Regions from separate parts of the Pseudoalteromonas sp. OF5H-5 genome, predicted to be linked through region 2. Evidence: predicted binding sites of a transcription regulator. Region 2 holds the regulator's gene; the other holds the start of a gene.
What was found. The regulator NrdR, encoded in region 2, represses ribonucleotide reductase genes. The targets are predictions, from matches to a motif close to AAACACNANATNTNGTGTTT.
Positions count from the first base shown of each region.

Region 1: the regulator NrdR is predicted to act here: its motif matches at 3,270-3,289, upstream of nrdA (class 1a ribonucleoside-diphosphate reductase subunit alpha).

Region 1 is NZ_JAKGBF010000009.1:80,703-89,722, forward strand. It holds gene gyrA (DNA gyrase subunit A) at 1-1,381, opposite strand, end outside; gene ubiG (bifunctional 2-polyprenyl-6-hydroxyphenol methylase/3-demethylubiquinol 3-O-methyltransferase UbiG) at 1,647-2,357, shown strand; gene L1271_RS14370 (HAD family hydrolase) at 2,354-3,001, shown strand; gene nrdA (class 1a ribonucleoside-diphosphate reductase subunit alpha) at 3,357-5,642, shown strand; gene nrdB (class Ia ribonucleoside-diphosphate reductase subunit beta) at 5,696-6,826, shown strand; gene yfaE (class I ribonucleotide reductase maintenance protein YfaE) at 6,826-7,098, shown strand; gene L1271_RS14390 (YaeQ family protein) at 7,158-7,682, opposite strand; gene L1271_RS14395 (TonB-dependent receptor) at 7,857-9,020, shown strand, end outside.
Region 2 is NZ_JAKGBF010000001.1:146,249-155,268, reverse strand. It holds gene L1271_RS00700 (riboflavin synthase) at 1-505, opposite strand, end outside; gene ribD (bifunctional diaminohydroxyphosphoribosylaminopyrimidine deaminase/5-amino-6-(5-phosphoribosylamino)uracil reductase RibD) at 507-1,619, opposite strand; gene nrdR (transcriptional regulator NrdR) at 1,616-2,065, opposite strand; gene glyA (serine hydroxymethyltransferase) at 2,151-3,407, opposite strand; gene thrC (threonine synthase) at 3,665-4,948, opposite strand; gene thrB (homoserine kinase) at 4,948-5,886, opposite strand; gene thrA (bifunctional aspartate kinase/homoserine dehydrogenase I) at 5,892-8,306, opposite strand; gene L1271_RS00665 (response regulator) at 8,547-8,912, opposite strand.

The DNA.
Region 1 (9,020 bases), on a different contig from region 2:
CTAGGATTGCTTGGGCTTGTTGCTCAGACAAGTAATACTGACCATCACGGATCCCTAATTCTTCCGCTAACCAATCTGGACGCGCAACATTTTCTTCGCCTGTGCGCTCAAGCATTGATTTAACGTTACCAAGATCCCAAGCTCGCGCAGTTAGCGCCGCTTTCGCTTCCGCTGGTGTTGGTGACTTACGAATAAGCTCAATGATTGGGTCAATGTTAGCTAGCGCAATTGCGAGGCCTTCAAGCGTGTGCGCTCGGTCTCTTGCCTTACGCAGGTCAAATACAGTACGACGCGTTACAACTTCACGACGGTGAATAATAAACGCATCAAGCATTTCTTTCAGGTTGAAACACTTAGGCTGGTTGTTGTCTAGTGCAACCATATTGATGCCAAACACAGTTTGTAGTTGTGTTTGAGCATATAGGTTGTTTAGTACAACCTCACCGACTTCACCGCGTTTGATTTCAATAACAATACGCATACCGTCTTTATCCGACTCGTCGCGCAGTGCACTGATCCCTTCAACCTTTTTGTCTTTAACAAGTTCAGCAATTTTTTCGATTAGTCTTGCTTTGTTAACTTGGTAAGGAATTTCATGAACGATGATGGTTTCTTTGTTTGTTTTCTCATCGACTTCGATTTCAGCTTTCGCGCGGATATAGATCTTACCACGGCCTGTTTTATAGGCTTGTTCGATGCCGTTTTTACCGCTAATGATGGCGGCAGTCGGGAAATCAGGACCCGGAATATAGTCGATTAACTCTTCAATGGTGATGTCTGGATTCTGGATCACAGCCAAACAGCCATTGATCACCTCAGTTAAGTTGTGAGGTGGAATATTGGTCGCCATACCAACCGCAATACCAGATGAACCATTCACCAATAAGTTAGGCACTTTAGTTGGTAACACATCTGGAATTTGCTCTGTACCATCGTAGTTTGGTACATAATCAACGGTTTCTTTTTCAAGGTCAGCAAGTAACTCGTGAGCGACTTTCGCCATACGTACTTCGGTATAACGCATCGCAGCTGCAGAGTCACCATCGACAGAACCAAAGTTACCTTGTCCATCTACGAGCATATAGCGTAGAGAGAAAGGCTGAGCCATACGTACAATAGTATCGTAAACCGCGCTATCACCATGCGGGTGATATTTACCGATTACGTCACCAACTACACGAGCTGACTTTTTATAAGGTTTGTTCCAGTCATTTTTAAGTTCATTCATCGCGAACAATACACGACGGTGAACAGGCTTTAGGCCGTCACGTACGTCAGGTAATGCACGACCTACGATTACACTCATTGCATAATCTAGGTATGAATTTTTTAATTCATCTTCGATATTGACTGGCAGGATTTCATTGGCGAGATCAGACATTTGACTCCACTTTCCTTCAGTGTCCACCCCTTTTGTGTCACACTACAACTTGTGTTGAGATGCTATCTGAATAGCAAATTGCTTTTTCTGCTGAAGCGCCAATTAAACGCACTTCAAAAAATAGCCGAATTGCCTCAGAGTATCAGCGGGGGCTTTGTTTATTATAAAATTCGTCAAGCATGCTAACACACTTTTTACCGTTTTACAGGTGCTATTTTTATCTAATCCCCTTTATAATGCGCTCAATTCGACGAGGAAGTTTTTTATGACCGAACATCAAAATATAGACCCTAATGAAATCGCTAAATTTGAAGAAATAGCAGAGCGCTGGTGGGACCGAGAGGGAGAATTTAAACCATTACACGACATTAACCCGTTGAGGTTGGACTTTATTAACGATAAGTGTGAAGGCCTATTCGCAAAAACAGTATTAGATGTCGGTTGTGGTGGCGGGATTTTAACAGAAAGCATGGCTAAGCTGGGTGCAAATGCAACCGGTATCGATATGGGGCAAGAGCCGCTTAACGTCGCAAAGCTCCACGCATTAGAGGTCGGCGTTAACGTAGACTATCAAAAAGTGCCAGCGGAAGAATTCGCAGCCATGCACCAAGGTGAGTTCGATGTAGTAACTTGCATGGAAATGCTAGAACACGTACCAGACCCAGAATCCATTATTCGTTCAGTCGCACAGCTAGTTAAGCCCGGCGGTCATGTATTTTTTTCTACCTTAAACAAAACTACAAAAGCGTATTTACTGGCTATCGTCGCCGCAGAAAAACTGCTTAAAATGGTTCCTGAAGGCACGCATGAGCATGATAAATTTATTCGCCCTTCGACTTTAATTGATTGGGCTGAAAAATACGACCTCAAAGTTAGGGCGGCGACAGGGATTAACTACAACCCTATCGGCAAAACATTTACCTTAACTAAAGACGTTTCAGTTAACTACATTCTACATTTTGAGAAGCTGGCATGATCCAGGCGGTACTATTTGATTTAGACGGCACCTTGCTGGATACCAGTGATGACTTGGGAGCCGCACTAAACCACGTTTTAGCTGCTAATAAAATGCCTACTGTCGGCAAACAGGTTTATAGCAGTGCGATTTCAAACGGCGTAGCAGCGATGTTGCAAGTAGGATTTGGTGAGTCATTAAAGCACTACGACATTCAAATATTACGGCAGGGTGTACTCGACTACTACCTGGCGAATTTATCAGTACATTCCCAATGCTTTGCGCAAATTGGTGAGTTATTAGCGGCACTTTTAGAAAAAGAGATTCAGGTTGGGATCATGACGAACAAACCTGAGTTTTTAACGCTTCCGCTACTAAAACAGATCCCTGAACTTGCAAAGATCGAGACAGTAGTATGCGGAGATACACTGGCGGTGGCCAAGCCTCATCCAGAACCTTTGCTATTAGTGGCGTCAAAATTGGGGATTTCGCCAGAGCAGTGTATTTATGTTGGCGATGCTGAGCGAGACATTATTGCTGCAAAATCCGCAAAAATGATTAGTGCAGCAGCAATGTGGGGATTCATTCCATCTGAATCCGAAGCTAAGTCTTGGCATGCGGATCTCTATCTTACTAACCCATTAGACACGTTATCGCATATTTAGTGTCGATAAAAAAATAAAACACCATATATTGTGTTTTTGCTATAATAGATACGAATTTGTGTAGAAAAAAATCAGTTAGAATTTTTTTTTATTTTTGCTGAAAAGCATCATCTTTTTGTTGATTTTTCTTTGTGGGCAGATAAGTGGATTGTCATAGGTTAGTGGATACTTACATAAATAAATTATCCCAAACTTATCCACAATTCTGCCCGAGTTGTTCTCTTGCAAATTCACGTCAACCCCACTATCTTGTGATCCCTAGCCACTAGGGCACCATATATAGTGGTGGTTTGCTAAACAATTTTATATTCGTGCGATATCTAAAGCGCGTTCCTAAGGAATACAGGCACATAACATGAACCAACAGCTATCTGTATGCAAAAGAAACGGTCGCAAAGAACCGTTAGATCTAGATAAGATCCATCGTGTCATTACATGGGCGGCAGAAGGCCTAGATAACGTCTCAGTTTCTCAGGTTGAATTAAAGTCACACATCCAGTTTTATGACGGTATTCGTACTGGTGATATCCACGAAACGATTATTAAAGCTGCAGCCGATCTGATCTCAAAAGAGTCTCCAGATTATCAGTATCTAGCCGCTCGTTTGGCTATTTTCCACTTGCGTAAGAAAGCCTATGGCTGTTTTGAGCCGCCGCACTTACACGACCATGTGGTAAAGCTGGTTGAAGACAAGCGCTATGATCAGCACCTTCTTACCGACTACACAAAAGCTGAGTTTGATGAGCTAAACAGCTACATCGACCATAGCCGAGATATGAACTTCAGCTATGCAGCCGTTAAGCAGTTGGAAGGTAAGTACCTTGTACAAAATCGCGTAACGGGTGAGATCTATGAAAGTGCGCAGTTCTTATATGTTCTAGTTGCTGCAAGCCTGTTTGCAAACTACCCGAAAGAAACGCGTCTAGATTACATTAAGCGATTCTACGATGCGGTTTCAACATTCAAGATTTCATTACCAACGCCAATAATGGCTGGTGTTCGTACGCCGACACGTCAGTTTAGCTCTTGCGTACTGATTGAATGTGCTGATAGCCTAGATTCAATCAACGCGACTTCTTCTGCGATTGTAAAATACGTCAGTCAGCGTGCCGGTATTGGTATTAACGCAGGCCGTATTCGTGCACTTGGTAGCCCAATCAGAAATGGGGAAGCGTACCACACTGGATGTATTCCGTTTTATAAGCACTTCCAAACGGCTGTTAAAAGCTGTTCTCAAGGCGGTGTACGTGGTGGCGCGGCGACCCTATTCTACCCGCTTTGGCATCTTGAAGTTGAAAACCTATTAGTACTAAAAAATAACCGTGGTGTTGAAGAAAACCGCGTACGTCATTTAGATTATGGCGTGCAGTTCAACAAAACCATGTATAGCCGCCTAATTAAAGACGACTATATTACGCTCTTTAGTCCATCAGATGTGCCAGGTCTTTACGACGCATTCTTTGAAGATCAAGATAAATTCGAAGAACTGTATGTTAAGTACGAGCAAGATGAGTCTATTCGTAAGAAACGCATTAAAGCGATTGAATTATTCTCAATGTTTGCGCAAGAACGTGCGAGCACCGGTCGTATTTATCTACAAAACGTTGACCACTGTAATACACACAGCCCGTTTGACTCTAAGGTTGCACCGATCCGCCAGTCAAACCTATGCCTTGAAATTGCACTACCAACGAAGCCGTTAAGCCATGTAAATGACCCTGAAGGTGAAATTGCACTTTGCACGCTTTCAGCGTTTAACTTAGGAGCCATCAAGTCTTTAGATGAGCTAGAAGAGTTAGCAGAGCTTGCGGTTCGCGCACTTGATAACCTATTAGACTATCAAGACTATCCTGTTCCTGCTGCGTACAATGCAACGATGGGACGCCGTACACTGGGTATCGGTGTGATTAACTTTGCTTATTATCTTGCAAAGAATGGTGTTAAGTACTCAGACGGTAGTGCTAACGGCCTAACACACAGAACATTTGAAGCGATCCAATACTATCTGATGAAAGCATCGAATGAACTGGCAAAAGAACGCGGCGCTTGTCCTAAGTTTAACGAGACGACCTACTCACAAGGTATCATGCCAATAGATACCTATAAGCGTGACCTTGATAAAGTCTGTGAAGAGCCATTACGCCTTGACTGGGATGCGTTAAGAGCAAGTATCCAAGAACACGGTATGCGTAACTCAACGTTGTCAGCCTTGATGCCATCGGAAACATCATCGCAAATTTCAAACGCGACAAACGGTATTGAACCACCTCGTGGTCATATCAGTGTTAAAGCAAGTAAAGATGGTATCTTGAAGCAAGTTGTACCTGAGTACGACCGCCTCAAGAACAACTATGAACTACTTTGGGATATTCCATCTAACGATGGTTACCTTGCGCTGGTTGGTATTATGCAGAAGTTCATCGATCAAACTATCTCTGCAAATACCAATTATGATCCAAGTAAGTTTGAAGCAGGTAAAGTTCCTATGAAGCTATTGCTAAAAGACTTACTCACCGCATACAAACTTGGTGTTAAAACACTTTATTACCATAACACCCGCGACGGTGCTTCTGATGCTCAAGATGAGATGAAACCAGAAGCAGAAGACGATGGTTGTGAAGGCGGCGCTTGTAAGATATAACTTTTTATGCGGGTGGTCATCACCCGCTTTTTTAGGTATTGAGTAACACATTTATGGCATATTCTACGTTTAGCAGAAATCATAACGACCAATTAAAAGAACCGATGTTTTTCGGACAAACTGTTAATGTATCTCGCTACGACCAACAGAAGTTCCCTATTTTCGAAAAGCTAATTGAAAAGCAATTATCGTTTTTCTGGCGTCCAGAAGAAGTAGACGTAAGTAAGGATAGATTGGACTTTCAGGCACTTCCTGAGCACGAAAGACATATCTTTTTGAGCAACCTAAAATATCAAACATTGCTAGACAGTGTGCAAGGTCGCTCTCCAAACGTTGCGCTTTTGCCGATCGTCTCCATCCCTGAGCTTGAAACTTGGATCGAAACTTGGGCTTTTAGTGAAACGATCCACAGTCGCTCTTACACTCACATTATTCGTAATGTGACGCAAAACCCTGAGTTAATCTTTGATGACATCGTGGGCAATGACAAAATTGTTGAACGTGCGGATGCAGTTACCAAGTATTACGATGAACTGATTGAAAAGGTAAGCCTTTATAATCAGTACGGTGAAGGCAAGCATGAAATTAATGGCACAACGGTCGTCATAAACTTGTTTGAGCTGAAAAAGCTCCTGTACCTTTGCATCATGTCGGTAAACATCTTAGAAGCAATCCGCTTCTACGTGAGCTTTGCCTGCTCATTTGCTTTTGCTGAGCGCGAGCTTATGGAAGGTAATGCAAAGATCATCAAGCTAATTGCTCGTGATGAGGCGCTTCATTTGTCTGGCACACAGCATATGCTGAATATCATGCAAGAAGGCAAAGATGACCCTGAAATGTCTATCGTGGCAGCACAATGCCGTGAAGAAGCAATTAAGATGTTTGTTGAAGCAGCTGAGCAAGAAAAAGAATGGGCTGAGTATCTGTTTAAAGACGGTTCAATGATTGGCCTGAACAAAGATATTTTGTGTCAATACGTTGAGTACATCACAAATATTCGTATGTCAGCGGTTGGTTTACCAACGCAATTTGAGACCAAATCGAATCCTATTCCGTGGATCAATGCTTGGCTTGTTTCTGACAATGTTCAGGTTGCACCACAGGAAGCTGAGATCAGCTCATATCTTGTTGGACAAATCGACTCTGAAGTCGATGCCTCTGACTTTGGCGATTTCGACTTGTAATGGTTGAAAAGCCATCCTTCCTAATTCAGGTTGAGAATATTGAGGAGCCACTGGAATATGTGGCTTCTTCGTCTTCGATACTCGAAACCCTTGAAGCAGCAAATATTGAAGTCCCCTATCAATGCCGCGAGGGTTTTTGCGGTGCTTGCCGCGCCAAGCTCATCGAAGGACAAACACAGTACGCGAACGAGCCACTTGCTTTTGTGAGAGATGGGGAAATTTTATTGTGCTGTAGCAGACCCACAAGCCACATTAAAATAGAGTTGCCGTAAATAACCAAAATCCGAGATAGCAATTTATTCTCTAGCAGCCATTATTCCTAACTAATGCCTTAAATCAGCTTGGTAATTCGAGTACGAATGTAGTGTTCGCTATCAGTAACACTCATCGCCCCATTTTCAAAAATCACATCCCAATGTAAACTTCGCGTCAGCATTTCACACAATTCAACCACAAAGTCCGTGGGAATACTAAACACAGAGAAAGATCCAATAAACTGTAATTGCGCTCGACGCTCTTCAAACCATTGCTCACCGTCAGCACACAACACCACAACCTTAGCATAAAGCTTTTCATACTTGAGTATCTCATCGACCTCTAAGGTACCAATAAACAAAGCGACTTCAACCTGGTCGTTGTCGTCTTCTAGCCATACGTCCGGCCAATGTTTTTTCTCCGCCTTGCTCCACTTTGCCGGCTTATCAAAAGACAGTGCGCATATCCCAAGTAATTTCATCGCAAAGTGCTCACTACTTTCTTTTGACAACATGGCGGTGGTAAATGCTTCTTCATGGTGGCTATGGTGAAATAAGTCAGCAACCTTAATCCTTGCCTTGAAGACAAATGGTTTGTTCATTACGTTGTGCTCACTTTGACTTGTTCCTTAACTATAGTTGTAATTCTAATTTCAACAATAACTAAGTTATAGTATAACGTTATTGATCCTCCAAATTTGTAGTGTTATATTATCACTCTATTAGCCGAATAGGCTCACTCGTTCAATACATAATCTAACTCGTGGTAATAAAATATGTTTAAGCAGTCTCTTATCGCCAGCGCATTAATTTCAATAATCGGGGCAGCGCCAGCTTATGCTGCACAACTAACAGGTAAAGTTGTTGACGCAAACAATCAACCACTTAGTAATGTAACCATCCATCTTCATGGCAAAAGCAAGTCAGTTAAATCAGATAAGAATGGCCAATTTACCATTACAATAGATGCTGATTCTCAATTACACGTTACTAAGCCTAATTATCTTGATAAACGTGTAGATGTAGATGAAGCCCAAGGATTTGTTCGAGTCGAACTAAAACCAACATCTGTTGAGAGCATTGTTGTTTACTCTTCTGCCCTACATAAAAATAGTATGGAAATGACCTCTCCGGTCAGTGTATTAAGTGGGGATGAGCTAAAAAACCGTGCCAAACCAACACTGGGTGAAACACTAAAAGGCCAACCAGGGATCAATGCTAGTTACTTTGGTCCGGTGAGTTCAAGCCCTATCATCCGTGGTTTAGATGGTCCTCGGGTTAAAATCACGCAAAACGGGTTAGACAGTAGCGATGCCTCGCGCGTTGGCCCAGATCACGCCAACACTAATGACTCGCTGGCTGCGCAGCAAATTGAAGTGCTAAGAGGTCCTGCAACCCTACTTTACGGCTCAGGTGCAATCGGTGGTGTGGTTAATGTTGTTGATAATCGTGTTCCGACAGACGTGATCGATAGCCTTCAGGGCGCTGCCGACTATAGCCATGATACCAACTCAAATACCAATACCTTTGCGGTATTATTAGAATCCGGCTTTGACGGATTTAACTTCCATTTCGATGGCGTTAAGCGCAAAGGTGGTGATTATGAAACCCCTAATTTCGCGCTTCCACACGACGAACATGAAGAACACGAGCATGAACATGAAGGCGAAGATCATGCCCACGAAGCAGAAGAGCATGAAACAGAGTACGCCAATCGCGTCGACAATACCTTTATCGATTCTGAGCAATTTAACTTAGGTACAAGTTACGTTGGCGATCATCTGACCGTTGGTTTCTCTTATGGCCGTGTTGATACGGACTATGGCATTCCTGCTCACTCTCATATTGGTCATGACCATGATCACGAGCATGAAGAGGAAGGGCATGACCACGAAGAAGAATCCGTATTTGCTCGAGTAAAACAAGACCGTTGGCAAGGG
Region 2 (9,020 bases):
TCGTTTCTTGCGCCGTGTGTGGCACTATGGTCAATTTAAAGCGGTTTTGTTCCACGGCATTGACCGTCAAACTGATACCATCAATGGCAACCGAACCTTTATACGGAATATACTTCATTAGCGATGACGGCGCGGCTAACCAATAGTCAGTCGCTCTGGCATTAGCGGTTATCTCAACCACTTCAGCAATACCATCCACATGGCCTGACACCAAATGACCGCCTAGGCGTGAAATCGGCTGCAGTGCCTTTTCAAGATTTACCTTTTGGCCTTGTTTGTACTCGGCAAAACGCGTCAAACTTAAGGTTTCGTTAGAAACATCGGCTTTGAAGCCATCATGAAACTTCTCAGTTACGGTCAGGCAAACCCCGTTCGTGGCAATACTATCACCCAAGTTTACATCACTCATATCAAGAGATGTTGTGGTCACACGAACAATTAAATCGCCGCCCTTGAGCTGCAATTGAGTTAATGTTCCTGTTGCTTCGATAATACCTGTAAACATTTTACTTCTCTTTAGTCGCGATAAGTTTGAGATCAGGCCCCACTTGGCAAACGTCGCCAAACACTAACTCAGGTATTTGCGACATGGCACTCAGTGGTGTGGTGTTAAACAGCCCTTTTCCAGCGCCAATTATTTTCGGTGCCAAATAGATGATATATTCATCGATTAGCCCTTGTTCATGCATTACCCCCGCAAGGGTGGCACCGGCTTCTAGCCAAACATAATTACAGTGCTTTTCAGCCAGCTTGTTGAGCACGGCTTTTAGGTCGAGCTTACCGTTGATTTCAGGCACGACAATTTGCTCTACGAAATGAGGCCATTGCACTGAATTATCAATAGTACGGCGGAAAATAATCACTGGAGATGCAATTGTAAATAGCGCAAGATCTGGTGTCAGACGATTTTGTGAGTCAATAATCGCACGTATCGGCTGGCGTAGCTCAGATTGAGGATAATCGGTGTCTTGCAAAAACTCCTCACGAACATTGAGTCTTGCGTTGTCTACCATAACCGTATCGGCTCCGGTCAAGACCACACAGCTCTGCGCGCGGTGGCGCTGTACGTCTAAGCGCGCTGCCGCTGAGGTAATCCACTTGCTCTGGCCATTGTTTAGTGCGGTTTTACCATCAACAGAAGCGGCAAGCTTACAAGTCACGAACGGCAACCCATACTCCATTCGCTTCAAGAATCCGGTATTCAGTGCCCTTGCTTGTGGCTCTAACAAACCAAAAGCCGTTGCAATTCCCGCGGCTTCTAACATTGCCAATCCACGCCCTGCAACTTGTGGGTTGGGATCAACCATGGCTGCAACCACTCTGCTGACGCCTGCGTCAATCAGACCTTTTGCACACGGCGGCGTTCTGCCATAGTGACTACATGGCTCAAGCGTTACATAGGCAGTTGCACCTGCGGCTTTAGCTCCAGCTTGCTTAAGCGCATGTACTTCAGCATGGCCTTCACCTGCTTTTAAGTGTGCGCCTTCGCCGACGATTTCACCGTCTTTTACGATCACACAGCCGACGTTTGGATTGGGTGTTGTGGTGTATTTACCGCGCTTTGCAAGCGTGATGGCGCGGCTCATATAATCATGGTCTTGCGTTGTGAACTGGCTCAATCCCCCAACCTCGCAATTTCTTCACCAAACTCACGAATATCTTCGAAAGAGCGATATACTGAAGCAAATCGCACATAAGCCACTTTATCGAGCTTTTTGAGGGCTTCCATAATACATTCGCCAATCATGTCGCTTGGTACTTCACGTTCGCCAGTACCACGAATTTGAGATTTAATTTGGTGTACTACTTCTTCTATTTGTTCTGTACTAACAGGACGCTTTTCCAACGCTCGGTGCATGCCATTGAGTAACTTATCCTCATTGAAAGGCTCCCTGGTACCATCTTGCTTTATCACGCGCGGCATTAAGAGCTCTGCGCCCTCGAAGGTAGTAAAGCGTTCGTGGCATAAAATACACTCACGACGGCGACGGACTTGGTGGCCGGAAGCAACCAAACGTGAATCTATTACTTTGGTATCTTTGGCTGTACAGAATGGACAATGCATAGACGCTCTCGTTGACTCAAAAACAAAAAAGGCCGCTTGAATGCGGCCTTAATCATAACAAAAAACTGCTTTTTTGTGAGCGAAATTATGCGTAAACAGGTAATTTAGCGCAAATTGCTTTTACTTTTTCTTTCACTTGTGCCTGTACAGACTCATCATTGATGTTGTCTAGTACGTCACAGATCCAGCCAGCAAGCTCTTTCGACTCAGCTTCTTTGAAGCCACGACGAGTGATCGCAGGAGAACCGATACGAAGACCAGAAGTAACGAACGGTGAACGTGGATCGTTTGGTACAGAGTTTTTGTTTACTGTGATGTTTGCACGGCCAAGCGCTGCATCCGCATCTTTACCTGTGATGTCTTTATCAATCAGATCAAGTAGGAACAGGTGGTTTTCAGTTTTGCCAGAAACCACTTTATAACCACGCTCCTGAAGTACCGCAACCATAGCTTGTGCATTTTTAACCACTTGCTCTTGGTATGACTTGAACTCTGGCTGTAGTGCTTCTTTGAACGCAACCGCTTTTGCAGCGATAACGTGACATAGAGGACCACCTTGACCACCAGGGAATACGGCAGAGTTTAGCTTTTTATAGATTTCTTCATCATCACAAGCAGAGATGATAAGACCACCACGAGGACCCGCTAGCGTTTTGTGCGTTGTTGTTGTTACAACGTGTGCATGAGGCACTGGGCTTGGGTATATACCAGCGGCAACAAGACCTGCAACGTGCGCCATATCAACAAGTAGGTAAGCGCCTACTTTATCAGCGATTTCGCGGAACTTAGCCCAGTCAACGATACCTGAGTACGCAGAGAAACCACCGATGATCATTTTTGGCTTGTGCTCAAGTGCTAACGCTTCAACTTGCGCGTAATCGATTTCACCAGTTTCTTCGTTTAGACCGTACTGGATAGCATTGTACGTTTTACCAGAGAAGTTTACGTGTGAACCGTGCGTTAAGTGACCACCGTGAGCAAGGCTCATACCTAGCACAGTGTCATGTGGCTGAAGTAGCGCTTGGAATACCGCCGCATTTGCTTGTGAGCCAGCGTGAGGCTGAACGTTTGCATAAGTAGAACCAAATAGCTCGTTTGCACGATCAATGGCTAGTTGCTCAACCACGTCAACGTGCTCACAACCGCCATAGTAACGCTTACCTGGGTAACCTTCAGCATACTTGTTTGTTAGCTGAGAACCCTGCGCTTCAAGTACACGTGGGCTACAGTAGTTCTCAGAAGCGATAAGCTCGATGTGCTCTTCTTGACGTGAAGTTTCTGCTTCAATCGCTGCAAATAGTTCTGGGTCAAAATCTGCAATATTCATGTTACGTTCTAACATGGTTTCTCCTAGGTAAACGTAAGGGTATTTTTAAAGACAATCTAGCATCACAAGATAACCAGTTTGCCTATGAAATCAGCATGGACATATTTAAGCAGGGATTGAATTTATTTCACACCCCTATCGCGATGATATTTTTTTATTTAAACATTAATATTTTAAATAAGACAACCTAAGTTGCATTTGAAAAGCTAATATAGTCTTAAAATTGACCTTATCTGAGTGGGCGTTCTACCCACTCAGATAGGCACTCTGATTTAGTTGAGTTTTGCTAACATTGCTGCCTTCAAAGCATCATAATCTGCACTAAGCGGCTCTGCCAAACATGGTTTTTGCAATGCATCGGCCAACGGTTTCGGCATATCAAGCTGCTGATTTAAAACACCTTCTACAGATTCCTTAAACTTCGCAGGATGCGCAGTGGCAAGGAAAATTCCGGTTTCATCCGCTTGAGAGTCCAACGCTAATCCCTCGTAGGCTATCGCAGTGTGCGGCTCAGCCAAGTAACCTTTATCATGTAATTCTTGCATTACTGTCTGAGTTCGCGCTTCCGTCACCGAACGTGAATAAAAGTCATGTTTGTTAAAATCCCCTCTTTCTAGCATGATTTCAACACGAGGCCAGTTATTAGGTTTACTCACGTCCATCGCATTAGAGAGTGACTCCAAAGTGTCGTTTGGTTGCCACTCACCCGAGGCTATGTAACGGGGCACAGTATCATTTTGGTTTGTCGTGGCACTTAACTTGGCAATAGGTAATCCAATCGCTGCCGCAATCATTGCTGCACAGACATTACCGAAGTTACCACTTGGCACTGAAACATGCACTTTATCACGCTGAGATTTAGGTAATTGTGCTAGCGCTTCAAAGTAATAACACACTTGCGCCACTAAACGGCTGATGTTGATGGAGTTTGCCGAATTAAGACCAAGCTTTTGCTTTACTTCGTCATCAAGGAATGCAGACTTTACCATCGCTTGGCAGTCATCAAAGCTGCCATCTACAGCATAACAATGAATGTTTTTCCCAAGTGTTGTAAACAGCTTTTGTTGGGCAAGCGAAATTTTGCCATGAGGATAAAGGATCACAACATCGACATTTTCTTTTTCGTAAAATGCATGGGCAACGGCGGCGCCCGTGTCACCACTTGTTGCGGTGAGGATAGTCACGCGCTCACCTTGATTAAACATACTAATGCATTCCGCCATAAAGCGGCCGCCAAAGTCTTTAAACGCCAATGTTGGCCCATGAAAAAGCTCTAAACAATGCTGATTTTTAGCAACTTCGACTAATTTAGCAGGGAAATTAAAGGCGCGCTTTACCATCGCATCGAGGGTATCTTGTGGTAGTTCATCACCAATAAGGTGATGTAATATCTTGGCACTGCGCTCTGCAAAAGGTAATTCAAGTAGTGCATCAACATCTGCAATACGCTCAAATGTAGGAGGAAAAAAAACTCCTTGGTTACGACCTAAACCAATTTTTACCGCTTCAACAAATGAAACAACCTGCTGCTCGTCTTTTAAATTCACTAATTTCATTACTTTTGATCCTTTAATTCTCTTGTGCCAAGCGCATCTAATCGGCAAATATGGCTAAAACCCGCTTCGTTAATGTAATTTTGTTGCAACCATTGCTGCACTGCATTTGCCTGTTGCTCAGACTTACAAATAGCAAATAGTGTGGGACCTGCCCCTGAAATACTCACCAGCTCGGCACCTAGGGCTGGTAGCGCGTCTTTTGCTTCGTTAAAGCCAGCAATGAGTGGCGCTCTCGCTTCCTCGGCAATGCTGTCTTTCATCATCGACAGTGCTTTGTCAAATTGACCTGACTGCATCAATAAACAAAAGCCCGACAGTCGCTGGGCAAACTCCACCGTATCATGCAAAGAAAACTGCTGTGGTAGTGCTTGCCTTGCTTTCGCTGTATTCAAGGCAAAGCCAGGATATGCAATAACATAAAACCAGCTTTCATCATGCGCAACGCTGATTGCTTTACTTGGAATGCAGTCTGCTGTCAGTTGTAGCCCACCAAGGTAGCAGGGCGTGATGTTGTCGTAGTGACGACCACCACTGACCTTAGCTTCAAAGTCGGCCATTAATTCAATAAGCGCCTCTTGGCTTAATTGCGTATTGGCAAAATCATTGAGTGCAGCAAAAGCGGCAACCACAGAGCAAGCGCTAGAGCCTAGACCTGAACCAACAGGAAGGCCTTTATACAAGGTCATGGCAACCGCCGGCATGTTGGGTGCCACATGCTGTTTGAAGTGCTGTAAACACTGAAACGCTAGATTGTCTTTAGGATCAGCGGAGAGCTTTTCAGCATATGGACCAATACAGTTGAACGTATCACGCTCTGCGGCTTCAACGCTGACCTGATCACCCAGTAAACTGCCATCAATAGGCTGGAGTGCGGCGCCAAGGGCATCAAAGCCAACACAAAAATTACCCATTGACGCTGGTGCATAAAATGTTTTCATAGCTCCTACCTCGACAGCGTTTTTAGGATATCAGCAAATACGCCTGCAGAGGTTACCTCTGCGCCCGCGCCATAACCTCTGATCACAAAAGGCTTTGGTTGATAATATTGGCTCAAAATAGCCAGTGCGTTTTCACCATCGCGAATATCGTACAGAGCATGTTCTTTATCTACCGCTTCAATGCCAACGCGGCATTTACCGTCAACAATTGAACCGACATAGCGTAGCACTTGGCCTTGTGCTTTGGCCGCCGCAATACGCGCTGCGAAAGCATCATCTAATTGCGGTAATTGCGCCATAAATTCATCAACACTGGCACCCTCAGCAAACCCTTCAGGTAATACTGATTCAACTTCAATATCACTGAGTTCCAACGGCAGTCCCGATTCACGGGCAATGATAAGCAGCTTACGTGCGACATCCGTACCAGATAAGTCATCGCGCGGATCTGGCTCTGTAAAACCGCTTTGTTTGGCTTTCTCTGTCGCTTCCGATAGCGATAAACCATCCGACAATACGCCAAAAATATACGATAGCGAGCCAGACAAAATACCACTGAATGAAAGCAATTCATCTCCTGCGCCAAACAGCAATTTAAGGTTGTCTAATACAGGGAGTCCGGCGCCAACGTTGGTTTCGTATAGAAAGTGACGGCGCTTAGCTAGTGCAGCCTGCTGCAGTGACTGATAATACTCATAGCTGCCAGTATTGGCTTTTTTATTAGCCGCAACGACATGAAAGCCCGCGTTAAGAAAGTCTAAATAGCCATCGGCAACGAATTGAGCCGCACTACAATCGACAATCACAGGGTTAATTAAATGATTTTGTCTAACAAACTGGCTAACCTGTTGTAAATCAAAGCCCGACTCCGCTTTCTCAAGCGCCAATTCCCAGTTATCAAACGGTACGCCTTCTGGGTCTAAGTAACACTTACTTGAGTTTGCAATGCCATAGAGGTTCAAACGGATATTGCGTTTTTCAAGCCATGCTTGCTGCTTATGAAACTGCTTCATTAATTCTTGACCCACTAGACCGCAGCCAATCAAGAAAACATCAATGGATGGCACGTGCGTGAAGAAGTTTTCGTGACACACTTTTACTGCATCTTGGCAAAGTTCACCGTCAACCACCGCCGAAATAGAACTCTCCGTTGAGTCCTGCGCGATGGCAACAATATTCACCTGAGCCTGTGCAAGTGACGCAAAGAATTTGGCCGCAAGACCTTTGTGCGCTTTCATGTTGTCGCCAACCAAAGTAACGATAGCAAGGTTACGTTGCACTTCAATTGGGTCGATTAATCCTGCTTGCGTTTCAAGCTCAAATGCCTGTTCAAGCGCAACCAGCGCAAGTGTTAAGTCTTGCTCATGGACACAGAAACTGATGCTGAATTCACAAGAAGATTGCGTAATAAGTACAATGGATACGTTATCTGCTGCCAGTGCAGAAAAGACCCGAGCAGCCATGCCAACCTTGCCTTTCATTCCAGGTCCTGCCACGGTCAACATAGCCAGTTTATCAAGACTCGAAAGCGCTTTTACTGGAGCCTCGCCACCGCCTTGAGCACAAATCAGTGAACCCGGCACTTCTGGGTCATGAGTATTTTTAATTTCACAAGGCACATCTGCTTTGGCGCAAGGTAAAATGGTTTTTGGGTGCAGCACTTTGGCGCCAAAATAAGATAGCTCCATGGCTTCTTTATAAGATAGCACGTCGACCTTAGTCGCTTTCTTTATCAGACGAGGATCTGCACTGTAGACGCCATCAACGTCAGTCCAGATTTGACAGATTTCAGCTTCAAGACACGCAGCTGCGACAGCTGCAGAGTAGTCAGAACCGTTGCGACCAAGCGTTGTCAGTTCGCCCGCTTCATTGCTTCCCGTAAATCCTGCCATGATATAAAAACGCGACGCTTGGGCACGCACTAATTCTGCAAAACATAACTTACTTAGCTTAAGGTCAACCTCGGCATCAAGATACCCGCCCTGCGTTTTTACACAAGCGTCAGCACTAAGCGCTACTGAATCTGATTGCAGCATAGTGTCCATCAGCGCAACGCTAATGCGTTCGCCAAAACTAATGACATAGGCTCTTGCTTGATCTGGGCAGTGTCCCAGTAACTTGGCTCCATCTAATTTATTCTTAAGTAATTCAAAGTCAGGCCAGCCTACAACACTACCGTACACCGCTTGTACTTCATCGTATAGGCCTTGGCTGCGGGAAGTAAATGACTGCCACTGGGAGTCAAACGCATCTCCTCGTCCAGCCAAATCAGCAAGCTCAACGAGCTGATCTGTCATGCCACCGGGAGCCGACAGCACGATAAGCGCTTGTTGTTGGCCATGGTCTTTAACTAGCTCGCTGACTCTTTGTAAACAGGCAAAATCTTTGAGGGAAGACCCTCCAAACTTTAGTACTCGCATCATTTTTCCTCATTCCAAAAACAAAAAAGGCCTGTGTTCTTAGTGAACACAGGCCTTTTTCAAACTCGCACTGACCTATGCCACTATCCCGTTAGGATGGTGGTTGTAATAATGGTCGTAGTGATAATATTCGTTTTCATAATTTTAGAGTGCCTGAAGTTTAGCCGCGCTGTCAATACGAAAGAGCAAAATAGATTATGCAAATTTTTAATAGTGACATTTGTAATTTGCATAGATAAGTTATCGGATCCCAAACTGGTGCAGTAATCCTAATAACTGCTCTGCTTTAACCGGTTTTTCTAAAAACCCTAACGCCCCCAAATTTGCTACTCTTTCTTTCATCTTGGCCTGAACATCTGCCGAAATAACCACCACGAAACATTCAATTCGGTGTGCTTTTATTGCCTCTAACACAGCAATCCCATCAAGTATTGGCATGGTTAAATCCAGACACAATAAATCTATTTGCTGAGTTTTCAGTAAATCAATCGCCTGCTGGCCATTCTGTGCTTGGTGCAAGGTCAGGTCTAATTTGCTCTGTAAGTTTTTAATGACTTGTTTACGGGCGACAGCCGAATCATCGCAAACTAAGACGGAATAACTCATAAAGTGGTCAGTCTTGTACTATCGTTAATAAAACGGTCACTGGATATCGCTATCTTATAACACATTAAACTTTCCTAGGTAAGGCGCTAAAAAGCATAATTAATGAAG